Regions from separate parts of the Paenibacillus sp. FSL H8-0175 genome, predicted to be linked through region 1. Evidence: riboswitches for the same ligand, from Rfam matches in the RefSeq annotation. Region 1 holds a riboswitch; the other holds the start of a gene.
The links. Region 1 has a riboswitch for S-adenosylmethionine ahead of MHH46_RS26745 (methionine ABC transporter ATP-binding protein). Riboswitches for the same ligand answer to the same signal wherever they lie in the genome.
Positions count from the first base shown of each region.

Region 2: another riboswitch for S-adenosylmethionine. It lies ahead of metA (homoserine O-succinyltransferase); the one in region 1 lies ahead of MHH46_RS26745 (methionine ABC transporter ATP-binding protein).

Region 1 covers NZ_CP150299.1:6,027,903-6,038,190, forward strand. The annotation lists gene MHH46_RS26735 (MetQ/NlpA family ABC transporter substrate-binding protein) at 1-621, opposite strand, end outside; gene MHH46_RS26740 (methionine ABC transporter permease) at 679-1,308, opposite strand; gene MHH46_RS26745 (methionine ABC transporter ATP-binding protein) at 1,338-2,354, opposite strand; SAM riboswitch class I at 2,457-2,592, opposite strand; gene MHH46_RS26750 (Cthe_2314 family HEPN domain-containing protein) at 2,695-3,429, opposite strand; gene MHH46_RS26755 (COX15/CtaA family protein) at 3,585-4,577, opposite strand; gene MHH46_RS26760 (thioredoxin family protein) at 4,670-5,014, opposite strand; gene MHH46_RS26765 (polysaccharide biosynthesis protein) at 5,093-6,718, opposite strand; gene MHH46_RS26770 (DUF456 domain-containing protein) at 6,745-7,230, opposite strand; gene MHH46_RS26775 (Cof-type HAD-IIB family hydrolase) at 7,289-8,056, opposite strand; gene MHH46_RS26780 (penicillin-binding protein 2) at 8,132-10,237, opposite strand; gene MHH46_RS26785 (penicillin-binding protein 2) at 10,269-10,288, opposite strand, start outside.
Region 2 covers NZ_CP150299.1:1,989,261-1,999,548, forward strand. The annotation lists gene MHH46_RS08505 (cob(I)yrinic acid a,c-diamide adenosyltransferase) at 1-14, shown strand, start outside; gene MHH46_RS08510 (RluA family pseudouridine synthase) at 16-1,002, shown strand; gene MHH46_RS08515 (arsenate reductase family protein) at 1,196-1,561, shown strand; gene MHH46_RS08520 (5'-3' exonuclease H3TH domain-containing protein) at 1,622-2,521, shown strand; gene MHH46_RS08525 (ROK family protein) at 2,685-3,566, shown strand; gene MHH46_RS08530 (HRDC domain-containing protein) at 3,777-4,793, shown strand; gene corA (magnesium/cobalt transporter CorA) at 4,880-5,815, opposite strand; SAM riboswitch class I at 6,212-6,341, shown strand; gene metA (homoserine O-succinyltransferase) at 6,457-7,377, shown strand; gene MHH46_RS08545 (PLP-dependent transferase) at 7,414-8,586, shown strand; gene mqnC (cyclic dehypoxanthinyl futalosine synthase) at 9,213-10,288, shown strand, end outside.

The DNA of each region.
Region 1 (10,288 bases):
TGGGAGCATAGCAGCTTCCAACTCAATGATGTCGAGATTTTTCTTGTTTTCAGTGATATCTGCTTTTGTTGCAGCAATGTTTGTATCATCTTTCAAGGTAATCAGACCATTTTTTGCAAGTAGGATTAGTGCACGGCCACCGTTAGTAGCATCGTTCGGAATGGCAACTTTTGCACCATCAGCCAACTCATCGATCGATTTGATTTTTTTGGAATAAGCTCCAAAAGGTTCAACGTGAACGGATGCAACAGAGACCAGGTCGGTTTTATTATTTTTGTTTTGGTCATCCAGATACGGTTGGTGTTGGAAAAAGTTAGCGTCTAACTCCTTCTCATCAAGCTGCACGTTAGGTTGAATATAGTCAGTGAATTCTTTGATTTCAAGTGTAATTCCATCTTTTTCAAGCAATGGAGCAATAGCCTTCAAAATTTCAGCATGAGGAACAGGTGAGGCACCAATCACCAATTTTACTGGATCTTTAGTAGGTTCACTTGTTGCTTCTGCGTTTGGTGCTGTTGTAGCAGCCGAGCTCCCAGCATTATTAGATGCATTGTTGTTACCGCAAGCCGCAAGCACCGCAACCAGTGTCAGGCTAAAAAATGTAAGTAGAACTTTTTTCATTGTAAATCCCCCTCTAATCTATATTTTGTATTGAATAAGGATATATATGGATGTACCTTATTTCCGTGTGTAATGTTTTACGAGTCGGTCACCGGCCATTTGTAGCAATTGCACCAGTACGACAATAAATATTATAGAAACAATCATAATCTCCGTCTCATAGCGGTGGTAGCCGTAACGAATCGCCAAGTCACCTAATCCGCCGCCCCCAACCATACCAGCCATTGCTGTATAGGAGACCAGTGTAACCAGTGTGATCGTAACTCCAGCGAGCAGACCTGGACGAGCTTCTGGCAAAAGAACACGCATAACGATTTGGTTCGTCGATGCTCCCATACCTTGTGCGGCTTCGATGACTCCGCGGTCTACCTCTCTTAACGACGTCTCTACCAAGCGGGCAAAAAACGGAGCTGCACCAATCACCAGAGGTGGAATCGTACCGAGTACACCAATGGAGGTTCCAACAACGGCTTTGCTGAAAGGAATTAGAGCCACCATCAAAATGATAAAGGGTACGGAACGTAGAATATTTACAAGTAATGATAAGACCGAGTAAGTTACTCTGATTACTATACTATTCGATTTCCCCCATAAATACAATAGAATTCCGAGTGGTAAACCAAGAATAATTGTGAACAATCCGGAAAAAAATATCATTTTTATAGTAGCAACCGTAGCATCCATCATTTCTTGCCAATTTAGATCTGCAAAATTCATTACGAAATCACCTCCACATCAAGGCCTTGAGCAATTAGCCTGGAGATCGTTACAGCAATCGCCTCAGCTGGCCCTTCGAACCGCACAATCATCTGTCCATAAGGCACATCTTTAATCGTTGAGATGGTACCATGTAAGATTGCAAAGCTTACACCCGTATCACGCACGACATCGGATAGTGCCGAGCCGTATGTTTTTTCTCCGAAAAAAGTAATTTTGACAGCTTTAGAGTTATCCCCGGCAGCAGCATCAAGCGCCACTCGAAGAGGTCCTTCATTCTGTGTCTCACTGCGAATGAAATCGCGTGTAACCTCATGCTGCGGCTTGAGAAATACCTCTGTAACTTTGCCTTGCTCAACAATCCCACCACCATGAATGACCGCGACACGGTCGCAGATGCTCTGGATTACATGCATTTCATGTGTGATCAGCACAATGGTCAAATGGAATCTTTTATTAATATCGAGCAGCAGCTTAAGAATGGAATCCGTTGTCTGGGGATCAAGCGCAGAAGTGGCCTCGTCACACAGCAGCACATCAGGGTCACTGGCTAGTGCCCGGGCGATGCCGACCCGCTGCTTTTGTCCTCCAGATAACTGAGAAGGAAACTTATCTTTATGTTCTTCAAGCCCAACTAGAGCGAGCAGGTCTTTGACTTTTGTATCAATAGCTGTTCTAGATGTACCTGCAAGGCGCAGTGGAAAGGCAATATTATCGTATACGGTCGCCGAAGACAGCAAATTGAAATGTTGAAAAATCATCCCAATCTTGCGCCGCTGTTCCTGCAGCTGACCTTGGTTAAGACTGGTTAGCTCAACACCGTCTACCCAGACCTCTCCTTCTGTCGGACGTTCCAACAGATTAATGCAACGGATCAATGTACTTTTCCCGGCTCCAGAGTGGCCGATGACTCCGAATATTTCACCTTTCTCGATGGACAGATTCAATCCAGAAAGTGCTGTTGCCGCATTACTCCCTTTTCCATAAACCTTTGTTATCCCTTTTAGATTAATCAACTCTCGTCGCCCCCCCTTTATACTTCACTTATTCTATACAAAAAAACCTCCAACGATCGATGCAGATCGCAAGAGGCTCTGTGGGTTTATTAAGACAATGCCTTCTCATCTGCCAACGACCGCAACCTGCGCCATTGTAGGAATTAGCACCATGACATTTGTACAACGCTTCCCGCGCTGGTTACAAATCGGTTGCCGGGCTTCATCGGGCCTATCCCTCCGCCGCTCTCGATAAGATAAAGTTATGAAATTATATTTTTTCTGAAATCGTACATACTTTAATGCAAGCATAAGTATAGTGAGTTTATCTATTTTTGTCAAAAGGAAATATATTGAACAATTACGATTTTATGCTCTTTACCTTGCTTATTTCCTTACGCAGCTGTTCATTGCTGTAGCTAAATGCCGCGATTAATGTCTTACAGTTCATTTCGAGCGATTGTTTTAAATCCTCAAGATGGCTATCCAGATCCTCGAGCTGAATTTTGTCATGCAGACCTTGGTGCCGCTGCCACAAATCATCCTGCATTTCGGAATTCATATAATGAATTTCAGCATTTCTGCGCTTGCGTAAATTCTCCAATGGATCGCGGTAGGAGTTCTTAATCTCTTCCAGTTGATCCGCTAATGCAGGATGCACATTCAATAATTGAAGCTGACGCAGCACTGTAAAGTAAGAAAAGTGCGTTTTTAATTTGGATGTTTTGAGATCATAAAAATGATTCAGTACCGTCCCAAGCTTGTCCAGAAGAGAGAAAACCCGGATAAAGCCATCTTTATAAAAATAAACATAACGTGCATAATCACCCTGTTCCACCGGTGTCATATCATCCATATAACCCGCAATCACTAATTTCCGGTAAAAAGCGGCCGCGAACCAACTTTGCTCCAGTTCATCCAGAGAGGAAATCAGCCCACGTGTCCAAATCTCCAGCTTGCGGTATTCATGGTCATTATCCTCATGGGCACTCATTTCCTTGCGCAGCAATGCTGCAAAAGTGGCCATATTCTCCATCGCATCAGCCAACACACCGCTGTTCTTTCGAGGCGGCTCTCCAAGTAATACCCGCAGCATATCCCAGTCCTCCTAAAGTTTTGTTCAGCGTCTGCTTCCATGGACTGCTTCGTACAAAACTCGCGACGTAAGCATCGGCCAATCAGCTCCACGATATACCGATTTCCACTTTATTATTCCGCGGGTGAAGCACCTCTATCCACGGAGGGAATGTTCTACCAAGGCGGTGGAATCATTGGGCTCGTTACATTTTTTCCAGACACGACACTACTCGCGCGATTTAGCTGCCAGACTCTTACACTCATATAACATAAGACACCAAACAAACTGGCAATCAGCAAAATATGAGCCAAAGCGGCAAATATGTACAGCCTTTCATTATCTAGAGTGTAAACCACAGCCGCCCCACTAAATACCTGCATCAAGCATAACAGCACTGCAGCTATACCCAGCGCTCTAAGCTCTGGATAATCCTTATGTTTCCAAAATGCTAAATGCCCAAGCAGCGCAGTAAGCATGAATAAGATTAAAGCCGCAATCCGATGCGTAAAAACAACACCTACACCTCCGGAAAGCTCCGGAACCCATTCTCCATTACAAAGCGGCCAACCCGTACACCCGCCTTGTGAATCCGTATGACTTACAAAGGCTCCAATATACACGACAATATATGAATAGATGGCAGTAAAACAGGTTAAATTGCGAAAAGCCTTACTTACGGGCTTCTTTTGAGCCTCCAGCTTATGATCATATTCACGTGCTTCATGCCATCTCTTGGTTCCAAGAGCCAACATCATAGCGCTTGAAAAGGCGATCAAAGAAAAACCCATATGCAACGCCATTACAGCGGCGGATTGGGATTTAATTACTGCAAGCGCTCCCATACCACCTTGAACGATGACGAATACTAAGGTCATAAATGCATATCCCAGCAAATCGCGCCGCGTACGAGCATAACGCCAAAAAGCAAACATCGAGGCAAGTGAGAATAACCCTGCCAAACCGCTAAACAAGCGATGGGTGTATTCAATCATCGAGCCTATAGTATAAGCCGGAATTAATTTTCCATGACAGAGCGGCCATTCATTTCCGCATTCCAAGCCCGATCCAGTCTTCGTCACTACCGCTCCTCCGAGTACAGCGAGGAACATGATAAGGCAAGTAAGATAACTAAGCCATTTCAACTGATTTGTCGTCAAAAATATCACCCGCAGTTTTTAGTAATGAAGAAGCAGCCAGACTTATATTTCAAAAAACCACCGCTTTGCACAAACAGGCGAAAGCGGTGGTTCCTTAGGAATTACTTTTGAAGGCTTTGATGCACTTGGACCGCTTTATCAAGGAAATTCTCAATCTCTTCACGGGATTTGCGCAATTTATTAACGAATCTAACCAATTCCCGCCCATCCGAATATGCGACGAAGCTTGGAATACCCATAATATTTTGTTCTTGACTAACATCGCCCACGGCATCAACATCTACCTCAACCAGTGTAAGGCGGTCTGCATAAGACTGCTCTACCTCTGGGATAAAAGGATCGATAAATTTGCAATCCGAGCACCAGTCAGCCTTGAAGATGGCCACTGTTAATCGAGGTGATTGAATGGCTACCTGAAATTCAGCAGGAGAACTAATTTTGTCCATGATTTACTCAGTCCCTTCTTCAATATCTGTCTATTTTCTACTCTTTAAGTGAAGCAAAATGCAGTGTAGAAGTCAAACCTATTCTCTCATACGAACACGTGCAGGCTGTAACTTCATCAGCGGATTCAATAATTTTTGCAGCGCCCGCGGATAACTGGAGATTTCCTGTTTAGTCAGCACGCCCAGCACAATAAGCAGTACTAGATAAATAACAACAACAGCGGCTCCTACAACAAGACAAGTGATCAGAAACGCCAAACGTGCAGGCATCAGATCTGTTAACAGAATCCCAGCCTCATTCAAGCCATAACCAATCCCGCCGGACACAAGTACCGCAATCACGAAACCGCCCCAACGCTTGCCCATAATTTCAAAAGGCACAATCGATTTCAGCATACGTAAGTTAAGCAAAGTAATGACCACGAAACAAAGTGCTGTTGCACCGATGATTCCGTAGATGCCAAATACCTTACTAAGTAATAAGCTTGCCACTAATTTTACAATAATACCCGCTAACACATAATACATGGAAATTCGCGATTTGCCCATACCTAACAAAATAGAGTTCGTTGTCATCATCGTAATCTGAAAGATCGTTCCTAAAGTAAGCATGGCTACGATACCACTGCCATCTAAACTACTGAATAAGAGGCCATTAACTGAATATGCAGCAACTACGAGTGATAGAACAATCGGTGCTCCTGTTAAAATAGAGATACGAAGTGCTAACGTCACTTGCCCTTTTAGATGTTTTTCATCCCGACGGGCATATGCAGCTGAAATAATTGGTATTAGTGAAGTGCTCAGTGCTATAGAAAGAACCGGCGGAATCCCGGCGACACTCTGTGCCCGACTCCCGAAAATACCCAAAGCACGTGTGGCATCAGCTACACCAACTTGTCCACTCAGTAACGGTACAATTAAAGATGTATCAATAAAGTTCACTACTGGAACCGTAACTGAAGATAGAACGATAGGAATGGATAATTTAAATATATCCTTATAAATTCCAAATAGAGGAAGCTTTGCTTCATTCGTTTCGTATAACGCAGTTTGCCCCTCACTACGCCGTAATTTCATAGCGTAATAGAGCATTACACCAAAAGCACCAACACTACCAAATACACTACCGAATGATGCTCCAGCAGCCATCCAAGTGTTGTCGTACCCTTTTTGTAACAATACAAATGCCAGAAGAACAGCTGTAGATACCCTCGCGATCTGCTCCACAATTTGAGAGATGCCACCAGCCATCATATTATTCCGCCCTTGAAAGTACCCACGCATCATTGCTATAGAAGGGAAGAGTAGGAGTGCCGGAGCTATGGCCCGGATCGCCAAAGTACTTTCAGGAACTTTTGCATATTCTGCATAATAAGGAGCACCTATGTATAACAATGCGCTCATAATTACGCCAACTACAACACCAAACATTAATGCCGCCCGATACACCTGTTGAGCTTCATTTGGCCTATTCAGTGCATAACGCTCAGATACCATTTTACTTAATGTACTTGGAATCCCTGCTGTAGCCAGCGGTAATAACATCAAATAAACTGTGTTTGCCTGCGTAAATGAAGCATTACCAACATCATTAAATAAATGCTCCAGCGGCACCCGCTGGACAAGCCCGAGTACCCTTGCCACCAAAGCTGCAGCAGCAAGGATAAGCGTGCCTTTAACAAAAGACTCTTTCTTGGACAAACTCTTTCCCCTTCTTCACTGTTAAATTAAAACCGGGCGACCCATATAAAAAAGAGGACGACCATAATTACCTGCAACACGATTTTGACCAAGGTGCTGCTAAATAAGCCGAGTATGGAGCCAACACTTACCTTAGCAGCTTTAGACGGGGAAGATCCCACAATCAATTCTCCAATAAAAGCCCCTAGAAATGGTCCAATGATAAGACCAAAAGCTGGAATAACAAAAGGTCCCAAGATCAGCCCGATCGTGCTCCCGATAATCGATGAACGTGAGCCGCCAAATTTTTTGACACCCCACGCTCCTACAACATAATCAGCAACAAAAAGAACTACAACGATCAGTGTTTGAATAATCCAGAACCAAACCCCAAAGGGCTCAAAAGAAAAGAACCAGCCGTATACAAAAAAGGCAAGATAGATCGCTAACGCACCCGGCAGTATAGGATACACAGCCCCTGCCAATCCTACAGCAAACAAAACAATGATAAGAATCCAACCCAGGATCGTCAATTTCTTAACCTCCTACTAGCATAATGCTCCATGGATTCACTTCGCAGTACTGCTTTTATTATTTGCTGCCTACAGAGGCTGCAGCTTCGGTAAAGATATACTTTTGGATGACCTCAGCAATCCCGTCTTGATTATTGGTCGCCACCACAACGTCAGCCTCTTGTTTAACCGTCTTTTGCGCATTGCCCATGGCAACCCCAAGCCCAGCCTGCTGGATCGCCGCCAGATCGTTAAGGCTGTCGCCCACAGCTACAACTTGCGACATTTCTATTCCCAGCAGCTTGCAGACTTCCTTTATTCCTGCTGCCTTATTCACGCCTAGAGGATTAATCTCCAGATTGTGCGGAGAAGAGTTCGTAATCTCCAGTCCACCCATATCTTGAAGACGAAGCAACAGCTTATGACGAAGCTCATCATCTTCAGTGTGATAACCGAACTTAAGCCATTCTCTACCCGTTACATCCCCATCCCAGTTATCCTGTTTAAGAACTTCGTCCAGAGAATAAGCCCAGAACCAGATGTCATCTGCTTTTGCAAGATCATACATTTCTTGTACCAGCTTGGGATCCATTAGTGATCTCCGGTATATTTCATGTGGCGCTCTCCACACCTCACTGCCGTTCACAGTGATCATCGGTGTCTCTAAACCTAGCTGCTCTGCATAGGGTAAGGCACTTACAAATGCTCGGCCTGTCGACAGACAGACATGAACGCCTGCGTTGACCGCCTTTTGAATCCATTCCACCGTTGTGGGTGTAATTATCTGTTCATCATTCAGTAGGGTTCCATCCATATCCAATGCAAGCAGGCGGTATTTGGCAATCATTTGCCACCCCTCCATTCTTGTATGCTCTCATTTGAGAAGCTGTTTATTTTTTAAATCTTAGCCATAGGGTCAGAGTTACTCGGTACCTGTAGTCTCTCCCTCCTTCGCATTATCATTAGTATTATTGCCAGACTGGAGACTTTTCTTTGGAACTCCATCAAGGCCATATTCCCAATCATAGGCATCAAATATTTTACGTGCGACTGGTGCCGCACTTTGTGAACCAAAACCACCTTCAGGGATTACAACCGCCACAGCCAACTTAGGATTATTACGTGGAGCATATGCAATAAATACCCCATTATCGCGAATTTCACCCTTAGCTACTTGCTGAGAGGTTCCCGTCTTACGGGCAAAGTCATAAGGGAAATCAGAAAAAGCACTAACTTCACTTCGCATCCCCTGCTTAATTTCATTCCAGTAGGACTTATCGAAGTTTGTTACTTCATCGAGCACCTCACGTTTAAACTCTTTGACTATATTTCCATCTGCATCAGTAATCTTGCTAACCAATTGAGGTTTAATCCGCTGTCCTTCATTAGCAAGTGTTGTAACATACTGCGCAAGCTGCATTACTGTATAACTTCCTTGTTGTCCGAAAGAGGCATAGACCAGTGCGGACTGCGCACTACCAGCAGCTTCTATATTGGTATAGTTTCTTTGACCCAAGAATTCATTTGGCAGGTCAATTCCCGTAGATACACCAAGGCCGAACTCTTTCATATAGACATCCCAGATGTCTATCCCTTTGCTTTTATATTTGTCATACAATCTTTTACCGACCATATCGACCATAAATGCATTCGAGGATTTCTCAATGGCTCTAGCAGGATCCAAAGAACCATATACGTGGTTAGAAGAGTTTCTTACCTTCGTTTCATGCCCAGACTTACCAAAAGTCGCAAAACCTCTATCCTGATAATAAGAAGAAGTTGAAAACAACCCTTCATTCAGGCCCACGAGTACACTCAAAGGTTTAATCGTTGAACCTAGAAGCAATACAGATCTTAGTCCGTTCCCTGAGGTTCCCGAAGAAATAGGAGTTATCGTACCGTTCTGATAGTTATCCATAATACTGTTCCAGACATCTGCAGATAAAGAACCCGTTGTCCAAACATTCGTATCATAGTCAGGCATACTCGCCATAGCAACAATATTGCCAGTATCTACTTCCATCGCTACTGCATATCCCGTTAAAGCATTCGGATGCGTTCTGCCTTGTACGGTATTAGAGTGCAACCATTTGAGCTGATCTGTTATCGCCTGTTCTGTCTTCATCTGAACGTTCTTATTAATTGTTGTCCAGATGTCATTTCCTTTGACAGGCGGAACGACACGCTCAATTTTCTCCGCCATATTCTGTGGATTGACGGAAATTTCCTGATAGCCGTTTTGCCCGCGAAGCTCACGCTGATATTTCAGCTCCAGCCCATCGAATCCAACAAATTCATCATCCTTATACGTTAGCCCTGGCTCCGGATTGTTTTTCATAGCACTTAGAATGTTTTTATAAATATTAAGACTGTTCGCGGATTTGAAGGGTTTGATATAACCAATCGTCTGTACAGCAACCGTATCTTTATCGTAATGACGAATGCTCTCCTCGACAATCTCAAGCCCCGGATATTCTCCTTTATGTTCCATGAAATAAGCAACTTCTTCAGTAGTCAGATCAGCCTTAATTCGCCGTGCCATAAAGCCAAGTGATTTACGGAAATATAAATCCAACGCATCAATTACATCTTTCTCCGTCATCTTCTCTGCATTTGGATCCCCATATTTATTGAAATCAGCTACCAGCTTGGCTGCCAATGCATCAGACTTGGCCTTAGCCTCTGGGGTCAGCGTTGTTTTACCGGTGACTTTATCTGTTTCCTTAGCCGTATACTCTTTATTGAGTGTGATATACAGCGATTGAACAGGTGTGGAATAAGCTAGCTTCTCACCACCTGCAGCGTATATAACCCCTCTCATGGAAGCTAACGGTACATTTTTAGTATCTCTACTCGTCTCTACCTCAGTTAAAGTTGGGCCTTCCACGAACTGCAGAACAGCTAGTCGGATGATGATTACGCAAAATATAACGAACGTGCTAAAGAAAAACACGTTGAGTCGCAGGCCGATGGAACTTTTGCTGCTGGTCTCGTCAGGAGGTGAGGCCTGCTTACGGAAAAAACTCACAGTTTGTCTCTCCTTTTTCTCTAATTTAAGCTTATTGTTCTTGAACGGGAT
Region 2 (10,288 bases), 3.1 Mb from region 1:
TGTTCCGAGACTAATATGACAAGCTATTATTCACCCATTACTTATATCATACCGCCTGAAGAAGATGACTTCCTGCTGAAGACCATCCTGCACAAACGGATGGATGTCTCACGCAAGCTGCTCTCTCGCCTGAAGCAGACGGAGCAAGGCATTACATTAAACGGTGAACGTGTATACATTAGTGTGCATGTAAAGGCAGGAGATACCGTGCAGATTCGCATGGAAACGGAGACTTCGGATGATATTTTGCCGCAGCCGATTCCATTTGAGATTTTATTTGAAGATGAACATCTGCTAGTGGTTAACAAGGCAGCGGGAATTATAGTTCATCCCACCCATGGACATTACACCGACACGCTTGCCAATGGTGTGGTTTATTATTGGGCACAGAAGAATGAACGCTTCCGTTTCCGGCCTGTTCACCGTCTGGATCAGGAGACCTCCGGTGTGTTAGTGATCGCCAAAAATCCTTACAGCCATCAGCATATTTCCGAGCAGATGATCGCCGGTACTGTGGATAAGCGTTACGCTGCATTTGTTCACGGGGTTCCTGCGGAGTTATCCGGCGATATCGACGGCCCTATCGATCGTGATCCTGAGGAGCCACATCGGCGTATCGTGACACCGGATGGATATCCTTCCCTAACCCGATATGAGGTTAAGCAGGTGTATTCAGCTGGCTCTAGAGTTGAACTAAAGCTGGAGAGTGGGCGTACGCATCAGATTCGGGTCCATATGACCTCAATCGGCTGTCCGCTGATTGGGGACAGCATGTACCGTCATGAGCTGTACAATCTACCAGAATTGACTTCAACTCAAAGCGAGCAATTGGAGACCGTTGCAGCACTCGATGCTTCCATACCGCGTCAGGCGCTGCACGCAGTCCGTCTGACGTTCAAGCACCCGGTGCTTCTGCAAGAAATGATTTTCGAAGCCCCGTTGCCACCTGACATGGCAGCCTTGGAGAAAATATTGGAGCAAGGTCCGACAGTGGATTTGTGATAAAATTATGATTCAGGCGATGGTGTGGCGAAGGGGAAGATTGGAACTGTAGGAGCGATAGCGACCGCCTTTGTCTGCGGATTTTAAACGTGTTTAACGGTAAAATTGAAGAAATCTGTAGACAACAGCGGCCGAAAGTCCAAACATTCCCCATAGTTACGATATTATTAGCCGATTATTAAAGGAGCACAGCATGAGCAAATTAAAAGTATATCAATATCCCAAATGCAGCACCTGCCGCAGCGCAGTGAAATGGTTGCAGGGACAAGGTCATGAGCTGGAGCTTCAGCACATCGCAGAGCAGCCACCTACGGTGGACGAGCTGCGTGAGCTGCTCGCGAACAGCGGCCTTGAGCTGAAGAAGTTTTTTAATACAAGCGGTGAAGTATATAAATCATTAGGTCTGAAGGACAAGCTGCCCCAGCTTACGGAACAGGAGAAGTTAGAGCTGCTCTCAAGGCACGGGATGCTGATCAAACGCCCGATTGTCACCGATGGAGTTAAAGTTACGGTGGGATTCAAAGAAGACCAATATGCCGATACTTGGGCTAATGTTTAATATCAATACAACGATCAAGGGAGAGGTTTATAAGTGAGAACAGATACAACGGGCCGGGTAATGCTTGTAGATGGAATGGCTCTGCTGTTCCGGGCCTTTTATGCGACCTCTTATGGAGGATATATTCGCAAGACAAAGGAAGGTTTACCGACGAATGCGGTATATGGATTTTTGCAGTATTTTTTTGATGCAGTAAGTACGTTTGAGCCTTCTCATGTCGTATGCTGCTGGGATATGGGTAAAGGAACGTTCCGTACCGAGAAATATGATGGATACAAATCCAACCGGATCGAAGCTCCGCTGGAATTAATTCCGCAATTTGATCTAGTAAAAGAAGTAGTGGCTGAGCTAGGTGTGCCAAACATCGGTCTTGCCGGCTATGAAGCAGATGATTGCATTGGTACGCTAGCATCCTGTTACAGCGATAATTCTGAGGTTTACATTCTGACGGGTGACCATGATATGCTGCAGCTTATTGATGAGAATGTTAAGGTCGTCATTATGAAAAAAGGACGCTCCAACTATAAAGTTTATGACCTTGCAGAATTGCTTGAGGATAAAGGTCTAACCCCTAGACAGGTTATTGACCTGAAGGGCTTTATGGGCGATACAAGTGATAATTACCCTGGTGTAAAAGGGATTGGTGAGAAAACCGCGCTGAAGCTGTTAACGGAATACGGTACAGTTGAAGGTGTAATTGAGAATCTTCACTTGCTCCCTAAAGGTGTACGGTCCAAAATTGAAGCCGACCTTGATATGCTGCATCTATCAAGAGAGCTGGCTGAAATCCGTTGTGATGTGCCTGTGGTCTGTGAGCTGGCGGAAGCTTTATGGCAATTACAACGGGAAACAGCCGCGCGTAAATTTCAAGAACTGGAATTTGGCAGCCTGATGCATTTGATCGCTGAGGTGCAGGACGAACGGGGAATTGTACAGATTGAGTTAGGTGATCTGGGTTAAGGAGAGTCTCCCTTCATGCAAAAAAGCATGAAGGGAGTTTTATTATTGTGATAGCGCTTCATCCAACGTATAATAAGGGCTGTTGATTGTTTTATTTTATATTAATTTTTATTTTCAAACTGGATGGCGGATTATTGCTTAATGGAGAAGGGAGATAGTTGCTATGAAGTTATTGGGAGCGATTGAAGCAGGCGGAACGAAGTTTGTATGCGGAATTGGTTATGAGGACGGTACCATTCTGGACCGAGTTAGCTTTCCGACAACAACACCGGAAGAAACGATGGGACTCGTAATTGACTATTTTAATGGGAAGAATGTAGAAGCTTTTGGTATTGGATCGTTTGGACCGATTGATCCCGTGCTGGACAGCCCTACTTATGGTTACATAACAACGACACCAAAACCTCACTGGGGACAATATAATTTGGTAGGTACAATGGCTGAGCAATTTAACGTGCCGATCGGTTTTGATACGGATGTGAATGGTGCAGCGCTTGCGGAAAGTAAATGGGGAGCGGCTAAAGGTCTGGACAGCTGCCTTTATATTACGGTTGGGACAGGCATTGGAGCGGGAGCAGTAGTTGGAGGTCAGATGGTGCATGGATTGTCTCATCCTGAGATGGGGCATATTCTAGTTCGCAGACATCCAGAGGACACGTTTGAGGGCTACTGCCCTTATCATGGCGATTGCCTTGAAGGGTTAGCCGCAGGTCCGGGGATTGGCAAACGCTGGGGACAACCAGCAGGCGAGCTGCCTGTTGACCATCCAGCTTGGGATATGGAAGCTCATTATCTTGCACATGCACTTATGAATTACGTGTTGATTCTGTCTCCCGAAAAAATCGTAATGGGCGGTGGTGTCATGAAGCAAAGCCACTTGTTCCCGCTAATTCGTACCAAGCTGCAGGAGCTGCTGAAGGGTTATGTTCAGCATCCAGCGCTCAATACCGACATCGATAATTATGTTGTGCCACCGCAGCTTGGAGATAATGCAGGACTTGCAGGTGCGATTGGACTGGCAACTTTAGCTTTGGCAAGGAACTAGTATAAAAAGATATTGACTGTTAGGAAATATATGGTATTGTAGGATCTAACAGTATAGCATTTAATGAGGGAGCACCTCTTTCACGTTTATCGTGAGAGTGGTGCTTTTTTGCGTTTTCCGAGTCTGACAGTGTGGGATTCACATCAGCGAATAAGTAGCTCAGACCGGTAGGTATAGTGCTTGCTGAAGACTAGAAAGGCAGGGATGAATATGCAAATTGTATTTATGAATCGCTTATCCAGAATATCTGGGGTGGATCAAGAGGTGTTCGCTCAGCTATGGATTGGAGAGGAAGAAGGAGTGTGGAGTCTGGGCTGGCGTGATTTTTCAGGCGGTGAGGAAACACAGGAGCATTTGTGGTACGCGGGTGGTTCATGGAATGAAATGCTTTGTGTTTACAGGCATGAGCTGGCGGTGAAGATGGGGGATGGCTATCGGCCGTTGATTGATGGCGTATTTCATGAAGAAGACGGCCTTACCGGGCGTAATCAGGAGCAGCTAAGGCTGCAATATTACAGTGAATATAATGGGAACGAAGCTATATATGAGGAGTTATGTGCTTGGCGCCGCAGCCTAGCTTCTAGTGAACGGAAAGCCCCTTACATTCTTGCCAGCAATCGTTTGTTACGTTTGATAAGCACTTTCTTGCCGCATACACCAGAGGAGCTGCTGCAGATCCCTGGTGTAGGGGAAGGAAAGGTAGCCCAATATGGCACGGATTGGTTGGCTATAACCTCTACGGCTGCAAGGGAACATTCCTTTCCTTTGAATTGGGTACACCAAGAAATTGAGGAGGATTCTTTTGTATCCTGGCTCTATAAACAGAAAGAGGTCAAATATAAGAAACAGCTAGAAAGACTGCGATTACGGCGAATTCTGCTGCAAGGGATCGAGAATGGGTTAGGGTTAGAACAGCTTAAGGTGAACAGTGGAGTGAACCGTCGCGAACTGATTGAGACGGTAGAGGAGCTGGAAAGAGAAGGTTATTGCGTGGAGAAACTGATCGAGGTAGAACTGAAAAATGTGCCGCAGAATGAGCAGGAGGCGATATGGAATGCCTATGCAGAGGTAGGAGATCTTTTTCTAAAGCCAGTGCTGCATAAGGTGTATGGGGAGGATTTTTCAGCAGCAGAAGGGCTGGATAGCTATTATGAACGTCTGCGGCTGATCCGCATTCGTTTCCGGCGGGAGCAAGCTCCTAAAGTGGGCATGGCGACCAGTTTCTAGTAGCTTTTTATCATATCAAAAAGACGAAGGCTTCCTTACACCATAGGGTTAAAGGGCCTTCGTCTTGCCTATTCGTCCGTTTATTTTCATAGCCATTCTTTCTTGCGGAATACATACAGCATCCCACAGCCTAACGTCAACATTAGACCTATAACGGCAAAATAACCGTATTTCGTATGCAATTCCGGCATATGATCAAAGTTCATCCCATAGATTCCGGTAATTACGGTCAAAGGCATGAATATCGTTGTAATCGCGGTAAATACTCTCATAATTTCATTGGCGCGGTTGGCGATACTGGATTGGTAGGCCTCACGTAAGTTGCCCATGAGATCGCGGTACGTCTCAAAGGTTTCGGATATTTTAACTGCATTTTCATAAATGTCGCTAAAGTATTTCTGCAGCTGATCATCAATCAGACGGAGGTCTTTTTTATTCAGGGTATTGATAACCTCTTTCTGTGGTCCCAGCATCTTCTTTAACCATAAGATCTCACTTCGCAGACCGATAATCTCACTCAGATGAGATTTCTTGGTATGCATTAGGATATCCTCTTCAAGCTTCTCAATCCGGGCTTCAATTCGGTCACCTACGGAGAAATAATTATCTACGACAAGGTCGATAAGCAGGTAAAGGAATTGGTCGGGTTCGCTAACCTCTTGTTCCCATAACATGGGCTTCAGGACGCGTAGCTCGTGAATCTTTTGTTTCGTTACAGTAATAATATAATGTCTGCCCAAGAATATATTGAGCGCCCGCAGGAAGATTTCCTCATCATCAAAGCGGATGCTGTTTACAACAATAAAGTAATGACTTTCGTATATTTCGATCTTTGGACGTTGATCCTCTTCACTAAGGCAATCCTCAACAGCGAGATCATGCAGGTTGAACAGGGGCTGAAGCAGCTCCAAATCCTCCACATCTGCATCAATCCAATAGAACCCTTCTGTTGGGGGTGTCAATGTTTCATCAATTTCATCAATAGGTGTAAAAACCCCTGCATTCACCAGCCGGATTTTCATCTGATTCCACTCCTTCTATCCCCGGGTCTTCACCAGGGACTGCTAATTAAGCACAGAGAAAAAATCAGCTTGGCCGGCGTTACAATCAATACAAGAGGCCGAATGACGATTCGAGGGCATGAAGAAGAACTGCTCCCGCCGCCGGCAAGCTGATGATTATCCTGTGTGGTTGCTCATTCTGTACACTTAATTGCGAGCTCGGGTCGCCTTCCATTCTTCTTCTCACCTCTTCTTTTCGTTCAGGTATGAAATACTTGTCTAGTATAACAACGGAGTATGCCTCTTTCAAGCAAATTTATTGTTACTTTGAGGCTACTTCAGCATTGTATGGACTTGACGAAAAGGAGGTTCATGATTTAAAGTAAATTTTAAAGAAATTTAATTGAATACAGCTAAATCTTATCAAGAGCAGGTGGAGGGACTAGCCCTATGAAACCCGGCAACCGGCGTGTGAACGCACGGTGCTAATTCTTGCGGAACTTTGCTGACGACTAAACCTCGTCCAAAAGTTTCTGGCAGATGAGAGAGGCGCATATGACTGTAGATATGACCTTTCTCGTTTTCCGAGAAAGGTCTTTTTATTGTTCAGAAAGCCGCGATGTGACAACATAACCTAAATACAGTTAAGGAGTGGAAAGACAATGCCAATTAAAATTCCCGACAGTTTACCAGCAAAAGAAATACTATCCGGTGAAAATATTTTTGTGATGGATGATAGTTTGGCTTTCCATCAGGATATCCGTCCACTAAGGATTGCTATTCTGAATCTCATGCCGACTAAAGAAACGACGGAGACTCAATTGCTGCGTTTAATAGGAAATTCACCGCTACAAGTTGACGTTACCTTGCTGCATCCACGCTCACATACTTCTAAGAATACTTCTGCTGAGCATTTGAGAAGCTTTTACAAAACTTTTGACGAGATCAGCCACCGCCGTTTGGATGGTCTTATTGTTACAGGAGCACCCGTAGAGCAAATGGAGTTTGAGGAAGTATCCTATTGGGAAGAGCTAAAAGAGATTTTTGAATGGAGCAAGGATAATGTGACCTCGACCATGCATATCTGTTGGGCGGCGCAGGCAGGGTTGTATCATCATTTTGGTGTTCGTAAAGTAGCTTTGCCTGAAAAATGTTTTGGAGTATTCTCCCATACGATTAATCAAAATAACATTAAATTGCTGCGCGGCTTTGACGAGGTATTCCATGTACCGCATTCCCGTCATACCGATGTCTCCCGCGAAGATATTGAGAGCAATCCAGATCTGCAGATTCTGGCGGAATCCGAAGAAGCTGGTATGTATCTAGTAGCTACGACCGACGGCAAACAAATATTTGTGACCGGACATTCCGAATACGATCCATTATCCTTGAAATGGGAATATGATCGTGATTTGGAGAGGGGCATGGAGATGGCCTTGCCGAAACACTATTTCCCTAAAGATGATCCAGAACGAACACCTCCTGCAGTGTGGCGTGCACATGCCAACTTATTATTCTCTAATTGGCTCAATTACTATGTATATCAAGAGACACCTTACGATATCGACCCGATTGTTTATTAAGATCAGCGCTACATTACAATTTAGGAGGCATTTATCATGGACGACAAACTTAGGATTGAAAGTAGACTGGCACAAATAGGTTCACAAGAAGATCCGGCTACCGGAGCCATTAATTTTCCTATCTATAATGCTACGGCATTCCGTCACCCGAAGCTTGGGCAGAGCACAGGTTTCGATTATAGCCGTACCAAAAGTCCAACCCGTTCCGTACTAGAGAATGCGGCTGCGGAATTGGAGTCTGGTGATGCAGGTTTTGCCTGTAGTTCTGGGATGGCAGCTATTCAAACCATATTTACCCTGTTTGGGCAAGGCGATCACTTGATCGTTTCGCTGGATCTTTACGGAGGGACCTATCGTTTGTTGGAACGAATTATGTCCAAGTTTGGCATCACTGCTTCCTATGTAGATACGAATGATTTGGATGCGCTTGAGGCTTCACGCCTTCCAAATACGAAGGCGATATTTATTGAAACGCCAACGAATCCTTTGATGATGGTTACGGATATTGCAGCAGTAGCTACTTGGGCCCGTCATCATGGGCTGCTCACAATTGTAGACAATACACTGCTGACTCCATTTTTCCAGCGTCCTCTGGAATTAGGTGCAGACATTGTAGTCCATAGTGCTACCAAATATTTGGGCGGACACAATGATGTACTTGCTGGTCTTATTGTATCTAAAGGGGCTGAATTATCCGCTGAAATAGCGATTCTACATAACTCTATTGGCGCTGTGCTTGGGCCAACAGACAGTTATCAGCTGATGAGAGGCATGAAGACACTGGCCCTGCGTATGGAACGGCACGAGAGTAATGCGCTAGCAATTGCCCGCTATCTACAAGGGCATCCGGCGATTGCGGAAGTGTTCCATCCAGGTCTGCCGGATCATCCGGGATATGAAATCCAGAATCGCCAGTCCTCGGGCAATACCGGAATTTTTTCTTTCAAATTAAAAGATGCCAGATACGTAGAACCTCTGCTTCGTCATATCCGGCTTATTGCCTTCGCGGAGAGCCTCGGCGGGGTTGAATCGCTAATGACCTATCCTGCAGTACAGACGCATGCGGATATTCCTGTGGAAATTCGGAATGCGGTGGGTGTAGATGATCGATTGCTGCGCTTCTCGGTCGGCATTGAACATGCGGAGGATCTAATTGCTGATCTTGGTCAAGCTTTAGAGGCTGCGCGTGCGGAAATCGAAACGAAGTAAAAGTAACGGCAACCCAGATCGGCACCGAATGCTGGGAAATATCGAGGAGCTATCTCACCGTTGATTTAGAGCTGGTGTTGGACGCAGGATGAAATAGAGCTGTCTCATAAGCCGGGAATTGGCTGCTGGGATAGCTCTTCTTTTTGGACTTTTTGCTATTGGACACAGCTGACCTTAGACACAGCATTATTACACATTTGGAATGTTAACGGACTCCACAGCAGCTATTGCGCTAAAAACTAGCCTTCATGAGTCTCTTGTCAAGGAATAGCGTCGCTGGAGTCCAGAACTATGCTCCAAAGGCTAAATAGTAACTAATAACGTCATCTGTGTCCGGCAGCCTCAAGGAATTTTGATTCACCGGGTGCAGGCAGCAATGTAAGGACTCTTTCTGCTGGATGGTATCTTGCTAAGAAAGTAAAAAGTTTTTCAAGCTGTTCAGATTGTGATACGATGAGGAAATGAACTGTTCATTTATTAAAATATAAGGTATAAGTTACATACTGTACTTTATCCTTATGTTACTACGAGAAACGGTTGTTATCTCTAAAGGACGACAACGTTATTTTTCTTGTGATTTTGTGAATCTACCATATCCCTAAGGGTTTAAAAGGAGGATGCGAACGATGAGTGCGATAGATCTTATTTTGGATAAAGCCCTGCGGGGTGACCGTCTCCAATTGGAAGATACCATCCGACTATTCGAGAGCAACGAAATTGAGAAAATGGGTGCTGCTGCAAACACTATTATGGAACGCTGGCATCCGGACCCGTTAGCCACATTTGTAATTGGCCGTAATATTAACTATACGAATGTATGTGATGTGTACTGCCGTTTTTGCGCTTTTTACCGCAGACCAGGCTCGGATGAAGGCTATGTGCTGCCAGATGAAACGATTTATCAAAAAATTGCTGAAACGATTGCTGTTAATGGTACAGAAATTCTTATGCAAGGTGGAACTAATCCTAACCTTCCATTTAGCTACTATACAGATATACTGCGCGGAATTAAGCAACGTTTCCCTGAGATTACAATGCACTCCTTCTCTCCTGCGGAGATTATGAAGATGAAAGAAGTATCAGGATTACCACTGGAACAAGTGGTTCGTGAAATTCATGCTGCGGGTCTGGATTCCTTGCCAGGCGGAGGCGCAGAAATTCTTGATGACCGTACACGCCGCAAAATCAGCCGGCTAAAAGGCTCGTGGCGCGAGTGGATGGATGTAATGCAGACAGCACATAAAGTGGGTATGAATACAACAGCTACAATGGTGATTGGGCTTGGAGAAAGTATGGAAGAACGAGCTTTGCACTTACTACGTGTACGTGAGGCTCAGGATGAGTGTATTGCCAACAAATATGATTCTGAAGGTTTCTTGGCCTTTATCTCATGGACATTCCAGCCGGACAATACCAACCTGAAGCTGGACAGACAAACGCCTGAGGAATATCTGAAGACGGTAGCGATCAGCCGCCTTGTGTTGGATAATATTAAGAACTTCCAATCTTCTTGGGTCACTATGGGGCCAGAGGTCGGCAAGCTCTCCTTGCAATATGGCTGCAACGATTTCGGCAGCACAATGATTGAAGAGAACGTAGTATCTTCTGCGGGTGCGACTTACAAGGTAAACATCGAGTCGATTACTCAGCTGATTCGCGAAGCAGGCAAAGTTCCAGCACAGCGGAATACACGTTATGATAT